3 regions of the Arhodomonas sp. AD133 genome follow, and region 1 is predicted to be linked to each of the others. Evidence: riboswitches for the same ligand, from Rfam matches in the RefSeq annotation. Region 1 holds a riboswitch; each other region holds the start of a gene.
What was found. Region 1 has a riboswitch for cobalamin ahead of ACPEES_RS08520 (hypothetical protein). Riboswitches for the same ligand answer to the same signal wherever they lie in the genome.
Positions count from the first base shown of each region.

Region 2: another riboswitch for cobalamin. It lies ahead of ACPEES_RS13630 (TonB-dependent receptor domain-containing protein); the one in region 1 lies ahead of ACPEES_RS08520 (hypothetical protein).
Region 3: another riboswitch for cobalamin. It lies ahead of ACPEES_RS17780 (sirohydrochlorin chelatase); the one in region 1 lies ahead of ACPEES_RS08520 (hypothetical protein).

Region 1 is NZ_JBNAZM010000010.1:81,472-84,516, forward strand. It holds gene ACPEES_RS08515 (ABC transporter permease) at 1-1,328, shown strand, start outside; cobalamin riboswitch at 1,493-1,629, shown strand; gene ACPEES_RS08520 (hypothetical protein) at 1,710-2,153, shown strand; gene cysQ (3'(2'),5'-bisphosphate nucleotidase CysQ) at 2,273-3,045, opposite strand, start outside.
Region 2 is NZ_JBNAZM010000023.1:35,176-38,220, forward strand. It holds gene ACPEES_RS13630 (TonB-dependent receptor domain-containing protein) at 1-1,781, opposite strand, end outside; cobalamin riboswitch at 1,878-2,129, opposite strand; gene ACPEES_RS13635 (ABC transporter ATP-binding protein) at 2,196-2,963, opposite strand; gene ACPEES_RS13640 (FecCD family ABC transporter permease) at 2,960-3,045, opposite strand, start outside.
Region 3 is NZ_JBNAZM010000039.1:27,732-30,776, forward strand. It holds gene cbiE (precorrin-6y C5,15-methyltransferase (decarboxylating) subunit CbiE) at 1-329, opposite strand, end outside; gene ACPEES_RS17775 (precorrin-8X methylmutase) at 322-987, opposite strand; gene ACPEES_RS17780 (sirohydrochlorin chelatase) at 991-1,935, opposite strand; cobalamin riboswitch at 2,100-2,334, opposite strand; gene ACPEES_RS17785 (cobyrinate a,c-diamide synthase) at 2,479-3,045, shown strand, end outside.

The DNA of each region.
Region 1 (3,045 bases):
GACTGCCGGTGGCGGCCGCCACGATCGTGATTCTCGCCCTCATGGGGTGGCAGGCCGGCGAGTGGCGGCTCACGCTTTACGTGTTCGGGGCGCTGGCGGTGACGCTGGCGGCCCTCTCCGCGGCTGCGGCGGTCACGGTCGTATCAGTGCGTCGGCTGGCGCGCCGGCGCGGCGGCCGCCTCATGTGGCTCACCGGTTTCAGTCGTCGGCCGTGGACCGCGGTGGTGCAGATCGTGGGCGTCGGCACCGGCTTGATGGCGCTCTTTCTTCTCGCCGTGGTGCGCAACGATCTCCTCGACGCGTGGCGGGACCGCATCCCCGAGGATGCGCCCAATCAGTTCCTGATCAATATCCAGCCTGACGAGCTTCCGGGGGTGCGCGAGCATCTGCGCGAGGCCGGGGTGCGTGCCGGGTTCTCGCCCATGGTAAGGGGCCGGTTGGTGGCCATGAACGGCGAACGCATCGCCGCGCCCGCGTCCGGCGATGAGCGTGGCGAGGCCGGACGCCGGCGAGGACGGCGGGAGTTCAACCTCACCTGGGCGCGCATGCCCCGGCCGGGGAACGAGGTCGTGGCCGGGTCGTGGTGGCCCCGGGACGACGGAGCCGCATCGCCGGGCGAGCTGTCCGTGGAGGAACGCTTTGCCGAACGCTACGGTATCGCGCTCGGCGATGCGCTCACCTTCGAGGTGGCCGGTCAGCGCGTGAGTGCAACGGTCACCAGTCTGCGCAAGGTGGACTGGGACAGTTTCAATGTGAACTTCTTCGTGGTCGCCTCGCCGGGGACGCTGGACGTGCTGCCCCGGACCTGGCTAACGAGCTTCTATCTGCCCGACGGCGAGGATGAACTCATCGTGCGTTTGGTCCGGGAGTACCCCAGTGTCACCGCCATCGACGTGGGAGCGATTCTTCGCACCGTGCGCGCCATCATGGATCAGGGTAGCCGGGTGGTGGAGCTCATGTCCTTGCTCACACTGGTTGCGGGGGTGCTGGTGCTGCTCGCCGCCCTTCAGATCACCGGCGAGCAGCGCCGCTTCGAGAGTGCCCTGTTGCGTGCGCTCGGTGCCACTGGTCGTCACGTGCGTCGACTCGCTCGCTACGAGCTCTGGTTGCTGGGGGCGGTCGCCGGTCTCATCGCCGGCGGCATGGCCACGGCGGCAGGCGTGTTCGTCGCCGAGGGCCTTTTCGATCTGGACTACCCCGTGCGCCCGCTGGCGCTGCTCGGCGGTGCCGTGGTTGGAGTGGCCACCGTTTGGCTGGCCGGGGGCCTCGCGGCCCGGCGCTATTATCGCGTCTCGCCAATGCGGTTGCTGCGGGAAGGGGGGGATTGAGTGGCGGCATCCAACCTGCGGGTTCCGAGTTGAAAGTGCCAAGTCACGGGTGGTAACGGCACCGCGGGGGCGACGCGCTACATTCAAACTGAAACTCTGAGCTTTTCACCAAGGCGTGGCTTCGCCGCGCCGCAACCACTTTGAGAATGTGACGCGAACCCTATATATTGGGCGTGGTCTTCAGCGGATGCCCAACAAATGGGTGTCCGGCGGGGAACACCGGTGAGAATCCGGGGCTGTCGCGCAACGGTGTGGCGATACCATCGCCGAGCCCGAGTACCGCCGAAGACGACGACGGGAGCCTCGCGCCAAGGTTTCCGGTGCTCAGTCATCCGGGTACCCGCGCCGGCTCCTTACCCCTGTAACCAGCGGGAGGAGCCCATGCACACACATCATCTGCCACTGAACGATCCATCCGACGAACCACTTGCCGTGAACCACGGTGGCGCGCAGTCGTTGCGTGCCCTGATTCCGGACAGCTGTCTGACCCCGGCATTGCGCAGTGCGCTGCAGGGGCTCGGTGCCTGCATCGTGCCGTTCCGCTGGCCGGGTATCGATCATCCCGACCTGGCCGGAATTACCGTGCCGCTGCCCGGCACCGGTCCCGAATGGCTCGGCGAGGCGGAATCCGAAAGTCTGATAGCGGCCCTCAAGGATATGGAGCGGTGCGGCCGGGCCCCGGTCTGGGCTCAGGTGATGCTGGCGCAACATCGCGCCGGCACCCTGCTGGACAGTGACGGCACGCTGGAACTCGCCGACGGGCTCAGTGCTCAGGGGCTGATCGCCGCCGTTCTGAGGCTCCCGGGTCACCAAGACGGGGCTTAGTGGCAGTCGCGAGTACAAAGCGCCAAGTTGGAAGCAAAAAGTGCCGCGTGCCGCGCGGCGCTTCCAACTCGCCACTTGCAACTCGGAACTTTCCATTAAGGCGCGGCCCGGCCGCGCCTTTACCGCTCCTCCACCGGAAAGCCTTCCAGATAGCGCGCCCAATCCACGGACGGGTCGCCCACGGCGACGAAGTCGGGGTTGAGGACGGATTCCTTCGTGTTGTAGGTCAGCGGTGTGGCGTCGGTGCGCAGCACGCGACCGCCGGCGGCCTCGACCACGCACTGTGCGGCGCCGGTGTCCCATTCCGAGGTCGGGCCAAAGCGCGGATAGATGTCCGCTTCGCCCTGGGCGACGAGACAGAATTTCAACGAGCTGCCCATGGACGTGGTCTCGAATCCCGGCAGGCGTTCGAGCAGGGCGTCGACCCGTTCGCCGCGGTGGGAGCGGCTGACCACCGCGGTCCAGGGGCCATCGCCGGCGGCTCGCGTGTGGATGGGCGTGCGCTCACCATCGGCTTCCAGCCAGGCACCATCACCGTTGACACCCGTCCAGGTGCGCCCGAGCACCGGCGCGTGGACGACACCAATGGTCGCGCGCCCGTTCTCGATAAGGGCGACGTTGACGGTGAATTCGCCGTTTTTCTTCACGAACTCCTTGGTGCCGTCCAGCGGATCCACCAGCCAGTAGGCGGACCATTCGCGGCGCTGCGCGTAGGGGGTCTGCGCGCCTTCCTCGGATAGCACGGGAAGTCGGGGCTCGAGCGCGGCGAGGCCTTCGCTCAGACAGGTATGGGCGGCGCGATCCGCCTCGGTGAGGGGGGAGTCGTCGTCCTTGGTCTCCACGTCGAAATCGCGGCGGTAGATGTTGAGGATACGTTCGCCGGCCTCGCGGA
Region 2 (3,045 bases), on a different contig from region 1:
CCCCGCCACTCGATGGAGACGAGCACCGTGCGGCCGGGCATCTCGAAGGTATCCGCGGTCTGGTAGTCCTCGTCCAGGAGGTTCGCCACCTTGCCCCGCAGCGTCCAGGCGTCGCTGAGCGCGTAGGAGGCAGTGACGTCGACGACGGTGAAGCTGTCGAGCTCGGTGGTGTTCGCGAGCTCGTCGAAGCGCTCACCGCCGTAGTGGATCTCCGTACCGACACGGGCGCGACCGAACGCGCGGTCGATCCCGAGGGTCGCGGTGAGATCCGGGCGCCGCGGCAGGTCGTTGCCGGTGTCGCCGTCCTCGGCATCCAGCCAGGTCGCTGCCAGACGGGTGCCGAAGCCGGCGATATTGCCGCTGACCTCGCCTTCGATGCCGCGGATGCGGGCTTCGTTGACGTTCACGCTGCTGGCGGCGTTCGCGTCGAAAGTGATGAGATCGTCCGCATCCGTGTGGAATGCGGCCACCCGCCATCGCCAGGCACCACTGCTTTCCAGGCCGACCTCTGTGGTGCGCGAGTGTTCGGGCTCCAGGTCCGGGTTGCCCTTGAAGAATCCGGTGTCCGGATAGTAGAGATCGTTGAACGTCGGTGCCTTGAAGGCCGTGCCATAGGAGGCATAGGTGCGGAGTGCCGGTGAGATGCGGTAGCCGACGGCGATATTGCCGGTGGTCTCGCCACCGAAGGCTTCGTTGTCGTCGTGGCGCAGCGCCCCCTGGACGTCGAACGCACCGGCGTACCACTGATGCTGGACGAATACGGCGAGATTATCGCGGTGGGTCTCGACGTAATCGATGGTGCCGCTGACCCGGTCCTCGTGGTAGTCGACGCCGACGGTGGTGATGTGATCGTCGCCGATGAAGAAATCGTTCTGCCAGGTTGCGGTGTCACGGCGGGTGACGAAGCGGTCGCCATCGAAATCGCGGCTGTCCACGTCGTCCAGGGTCGACCCAACCGACAGGCTTGAACGCCAGCTCTGCGTGGGTTGCCAGTCCGCTTCGCCGCTGACGACCTGCTGGGTTTCGTCAGCGGCGGTCGAGGTGGAATCGAACTCGTTCTCGCCGTCGACACGCAGGGCCCGACCGCGCAGGGTCAGTGTGTCGGTCACCTGGTAGTGGCCGCTGACACTGGCCGAGCGGTTGTCGTAGCCGTCCCGGTCCGGGTCGTGGGCGAAGCTGCGTTCGTCGGTGGCATCGAAGCCATCCGTGGATTGCCCCGAGGCGCTAACGGCGAAGCCGCCGCGCTCGCCATCACGGGCGAGGCCGGCTCCGAGCTCCCAGGTGTCGCGGTTGCCCACGGCGAGGCGCGCGTGGGAGCGATCGCGCCGCGTGAAGATCTGGATGACGCCGCCGATGGCGTCGGCCCCGTAGAGACTGGCCCGTGGGCCGCGGACCACCTCGATACGCTGGATCTCACTGACGGACAACTGTTCGAGCGGCGCGCTGCCGAGCGTCGCCGAGCCGATGCGCACGCCGTCGACGAGCACCAGCGTGTGATCGCTCTCGGTGCCGCGAAGGTACAGGCTGGCGGCTTTGCCGCGGCCACCGTTGCGCGCGATCGAGACGCCGGGCAGGCCGCGTAGCAGCTCTGGCACGTCCGCGGGTTGGCGTCGGTCGATGTCATCGCGGGTGATTACGCTCACGGCGGCGAGCGCGTCGTCCGCCGTGAGCGGCGTGCGGGTGGCGGTGACGACCAGCGGTGCAGTGCGTTCCGCGGCGCCGACGGCCGTCGCGCTCGCGGCAGCGACCGCCGCGACGATGAGACTGTGACGTTTGTGCATGGAGCCCCCTGCTGCAGTCACCCGGGGTGACGTTGGGCATGCGGGGGCGGCGGGAGATCGGACGAAGCCATTTCCCGGACACCGCCCACCGCAGCGTCGAAGGTTGCGCTCCAGGGCGGTCTCCGGGCTCGTGAGCGGGCGTCGGCCGCGGACCCGCCTTCCCGCGTCAGCGGACGCAGTGGCCTGTCGGGTCCGTGGGGAGCGTCGAGGCTCCCCGGCTCACCTACCGTTGCGGGGGCAGCGCCGGCTTTGCCGCCGATAGCAGCGCACCGGCTTCCCGTTCGGGGAGTCGTTCGTCGATTCCCCGACCCGTGACGATGCACGGGAACCTGGAGCGAAAGTGGCAGGGAACATACTCGCCGGATGCGAGGGGGTCAACGTCTGCACCCGCAGCTCGGGTGGCGAGGCAATGGTTCAGACCGGCAGGAACGCGCGCCGGTCGCCATCGCTGAGAATCCGGATGGGGTGGCCGTAGAGGCGGGCGAGGGTGGTCTCGTCGAGTACGTCTGCAGTGGCGCCGAAGCAGACCTGGCCGTCACCGAAGAGCAGCAGCAGGTGATCGCAGAAGCGGTCGGCGAGGTTGACGTCGTGCAGGCTCATGACCACCGCACCCTTGGTCTCCTGCGCCCGGCGGGTGATCAGCGCCAGCAGGTTCACCTGGTGGTGGAGGTCCAGGTGGTTGCTAGGCTCGTCGAGCACATACACGGCGGGCGCCTGGGTGAGCACGGTGGCCAGCGCCAGGCGTCTGCGCTCGCCGCCGGACAGCGTGGAGACCGGGCGGTCGGCGAGCTCGGCGAGGCCCACTTCGTCGAGCGCCGCTTCGGCGGCTGTGGTGTCCGTCTCGCCCTCCCATTGCCAGGCCCCGAGCCAGGGGTGGCGGCCGATCAGGGCAGTCTCCAGCACCGTGGCGGGGAAGGGGTCGTGGTTGTCCTGAGGCATGAGCCCCAGGCGTCGGGCGATGGCGCGACGGCCGAGATGTGTCAGGGATGTGCCGTCGAGCAGGATCCGGCCGCTGTCAGGGGAGCGAAGGCCGGCGAGGGTGTGCAGCAGGGTCGTCTTGCCCGTGCCGTTGGCGCCGAGTACCCCCCAGCATTCGCCGGCGCCGACGCTGAAATCGAGTGTCCGGCACACGCTTTGTCCGGCGATGGACACCGACAGGGCCTCGGCTGCGAGCAGGCTCACGACGGCACCTCACGACCCCCACGGTGGAGAAGAAACAGGAACACGGGCACGCCGATGAACACCGAGAAGACGCCCACCGGCA
Region 3 (3,045 bases), on a different contig from region 1:
GCGCTGTGAAAGCGCAGGCGTTCGGCTGGCAGCCGTCTGGCCGCCCAGGCGCCCACGCCGTGGAAGAGCGGGTCGCCGGAGGCGAGCAGGCAGATACGCTTGCCCTCGTGGGCGGCGAGGCGCCGGATTAGCGCCGAGAAGGGGCTGGGATAAGGCTCGCGTGTAGCGCCGTTGTCAGGGACGGCGCGGAGTTGGCGGGGGCTGCCGAAGATGACCTCGGCCTCGGCCAGCGCCGCCTGCGCTGCCGGGTGTGCCGGTGCGGTGTCGGCGATGCCGAGGCCGACGACATCGATGACCGGGCCGTGCGTCGCCATCATCGCGTCAGACACCGCTTTCCGCCTCGGAACACGCCATGCGGGCCAGGGCGTTGATGCAGGCGGCCGCGAGTGCGCTGCCCCCGGCACGTCCGTGCACGAGGATTGCCGGCAACCCCTCGGTCTCGACGAGGTGGGCCAGCGCGGCTTTGGATTCCGCTGCGCCCACGAAGCCGCAGGGCATACCCACTACCAGAGCGGGCCACGGAGCACCGGCGTGGAGCATCTCCAGCAGGCGAAAGAGCGCCGTGGGGGCGTTGCCGATTACGGCTACCGCGCCGGCGAGCTGCGGGCGCCAGGCATCCACGCCGGCCATGGTCCGGGTGATGCCGTTCGCCTTGGCGCGGGCGACGGTATCGGGGTCGTGGAGGAAGCACTCGGGCTCGCCGCGCAGGAACCGCCGCGTCAGGCCGTGGCGGACCATTTCCACATCACAGAGCACCGGTGCGCCGGCAGTCAGCGCCGCGACGCCGGCGGCGGCCGCCGCCTCGCCCGCTACCAGAGCGTCGACGATCCGCGGGTCGCCGCTCGCGTGCACCAGGCGCATGGCCACCTCCGCGGTGCGGGGGCCGAATCCGCCGAGATCCGTGCATGCACGGATCTCGGCAAATGAGCGGCGCTCGATCTCGCCGGGATCGGTGACGTAGTCGAACGGTGGCACGAGCGGCGTCACCGGTCACCCCCCGTGATGGTGGGTGTGGTGGTGATGATGGTGATGGCCATGGCTGTGGTCGGCGTCGGTGCCGGCACCGCGCACATGGTGGTGATGACCCTCCTGGGGCTGGCCGACGCGGTCCTCGAAGCCGATAATCTGCTCGCGGTACTGGCAGAGCTGGCAGTTCATCCGGCCCTCGCCGCGCTCGGTGGTATGGAGCCGGTCGATGAACGCGGCGATGACCTCGGGGTGGTCACGGAGGTAGGGGGCTTTGACCACGTCGATACCGGGGTTCTCGCTGGCGAACTCGTCCGCCGTATCGTAGATGCGCTTGACCAGCCGCCCGGTGAACAGGAAGTAGGGGAAGACGAGCACGCGGCGGAAGCCGAGCATGCTGGCGCGCTTGAGCCCTTCGGCAATGCTCGGGCGGGTGACGCCGCTGTAGCAGACTTCCGCCCAGCCGAAGCCCATGCCTTCCCAGAGCATGCGCGCGATTTTCGAGATGTTGCTGTTGGCGTCCGAGTCGGAGGCGCCGCGGCCGACCACCAGCAAGACCGTATCCGCCCGGTCGTAATCGGCTCCGGCGTCGGCTTCCGCCTCTTCGATGCGGGCGCCGGCCGCCTTGATCATCCGGGCGTGGACGCCGAGCTCGGTGCCGTAGCGGATTTCCACCTCCGGGTGGTGCTGTTGCAGGGCGTTGAGCTCGCTGGGGATGTCGTTCTTGGCGTGGCCGGCGGCCATGAGCATGCCGGGTACCGCGGTGATGCGTCGGGCGCCGCGTTGCACCAGGCGGTCGACGCCATCGCTGATCAGCGGCGTGGCGAATTCCAGGAAGCCGGTCTCGCAGTCGCGTTCGGGGAACTGGTGGCGGAGATGGCTCGCGAGGGTGTGGAATTCCTCCACGCCCTCGACGTCACGGGAGCCGTGGCCGACCACGAGGACGGCGGGCGGTTCGGTGTTCATCATGCGTGCTCCTCACCCGGTGATGCGGTATTCGTCGAAGCCGCGTTGGGGGCAGCGAGGATGCAGGTGGGCACCGGCGCATGGCCGCCGCGTCCGCGCCGGCCCGACGACGACTGGCGCGCCCGGTCAATGGCATTCCTCGACGGCGCGCCCCTCCGCGCAGCCGGTCGATTCAGGCTCTCCGGGCCGGTCTCCGGACTCGCGTGCGGGCCTCGTCGCCCGGGGTGGACCGCCTTCCCATGGCGTTACGCCACAGTGGCCGGGATGGTCCACCGGCACACGCTCACCGTTGCGGGGGCAGTCCCGGATTCGGCGCGTCACGCGGCGGCGGCGCCCCACCGGGTTCCCGTTTCACCCTCGCGGCGGATTCGCCACAGGGCACCCGAGAGCGGATTGGAGCAGGGACGCTACCCCCGCCGGGGTGGCGAAGTCAAACCGACGACGCTCGTATCGACGCCGGTGCACGGGTAGGATGTCGCGCCCATCGAAGGCAATCCCCGCCACTGCAGGCGGCGGGCTCAACGGCAGGACGACACGATGTCGAGCATGAGTGTACGCGGCTCGGCGCCGGCGGCGCTGATCAGCGCGCCGGGCTCGGGCCAGGGCAAATCCATGATCACCGCGGGACTGGCGCGACTGCACCGCAACGCCGGCCGCCGGGTGCGGGTGTTCAAGTTCGGTCCGGACTATCTGGATCCCATGGTGCTGGAGCAGGCCTCCGGTGCCCCCGTCTATCAGCTCCACCCCTGGATGACCGGTGAGGCAGAGTGCCGCTGGCGCCTCGCCGAGGCCGCCGCCGAGGCGGATCTGGTCCTGGTCGAGGGGGCGATGGGCCTGTTCGACGGTGATCCGGCGACCGCAGAGCTGGCGGCGATGACGGATCTGCCGGCGGTCCCGGTGATCGACGCCTCGGGCATGGCACAGACCTTCGGGGCGCTGGCGCTGGGGATGGACCGCTATCGCGGGGACGTACGCCTGTCCGGCGTCATCGCCAACCGCACCGGCAGCCCGGGGCACGGCCGCATGCTCGCGGCGAGCCTGCCGGAGGGCATGCCCCTCATCGGCGCGGTGCCGCGGCACGAGGCGCTGAGCATTCCCGACCGTCACCTCGGA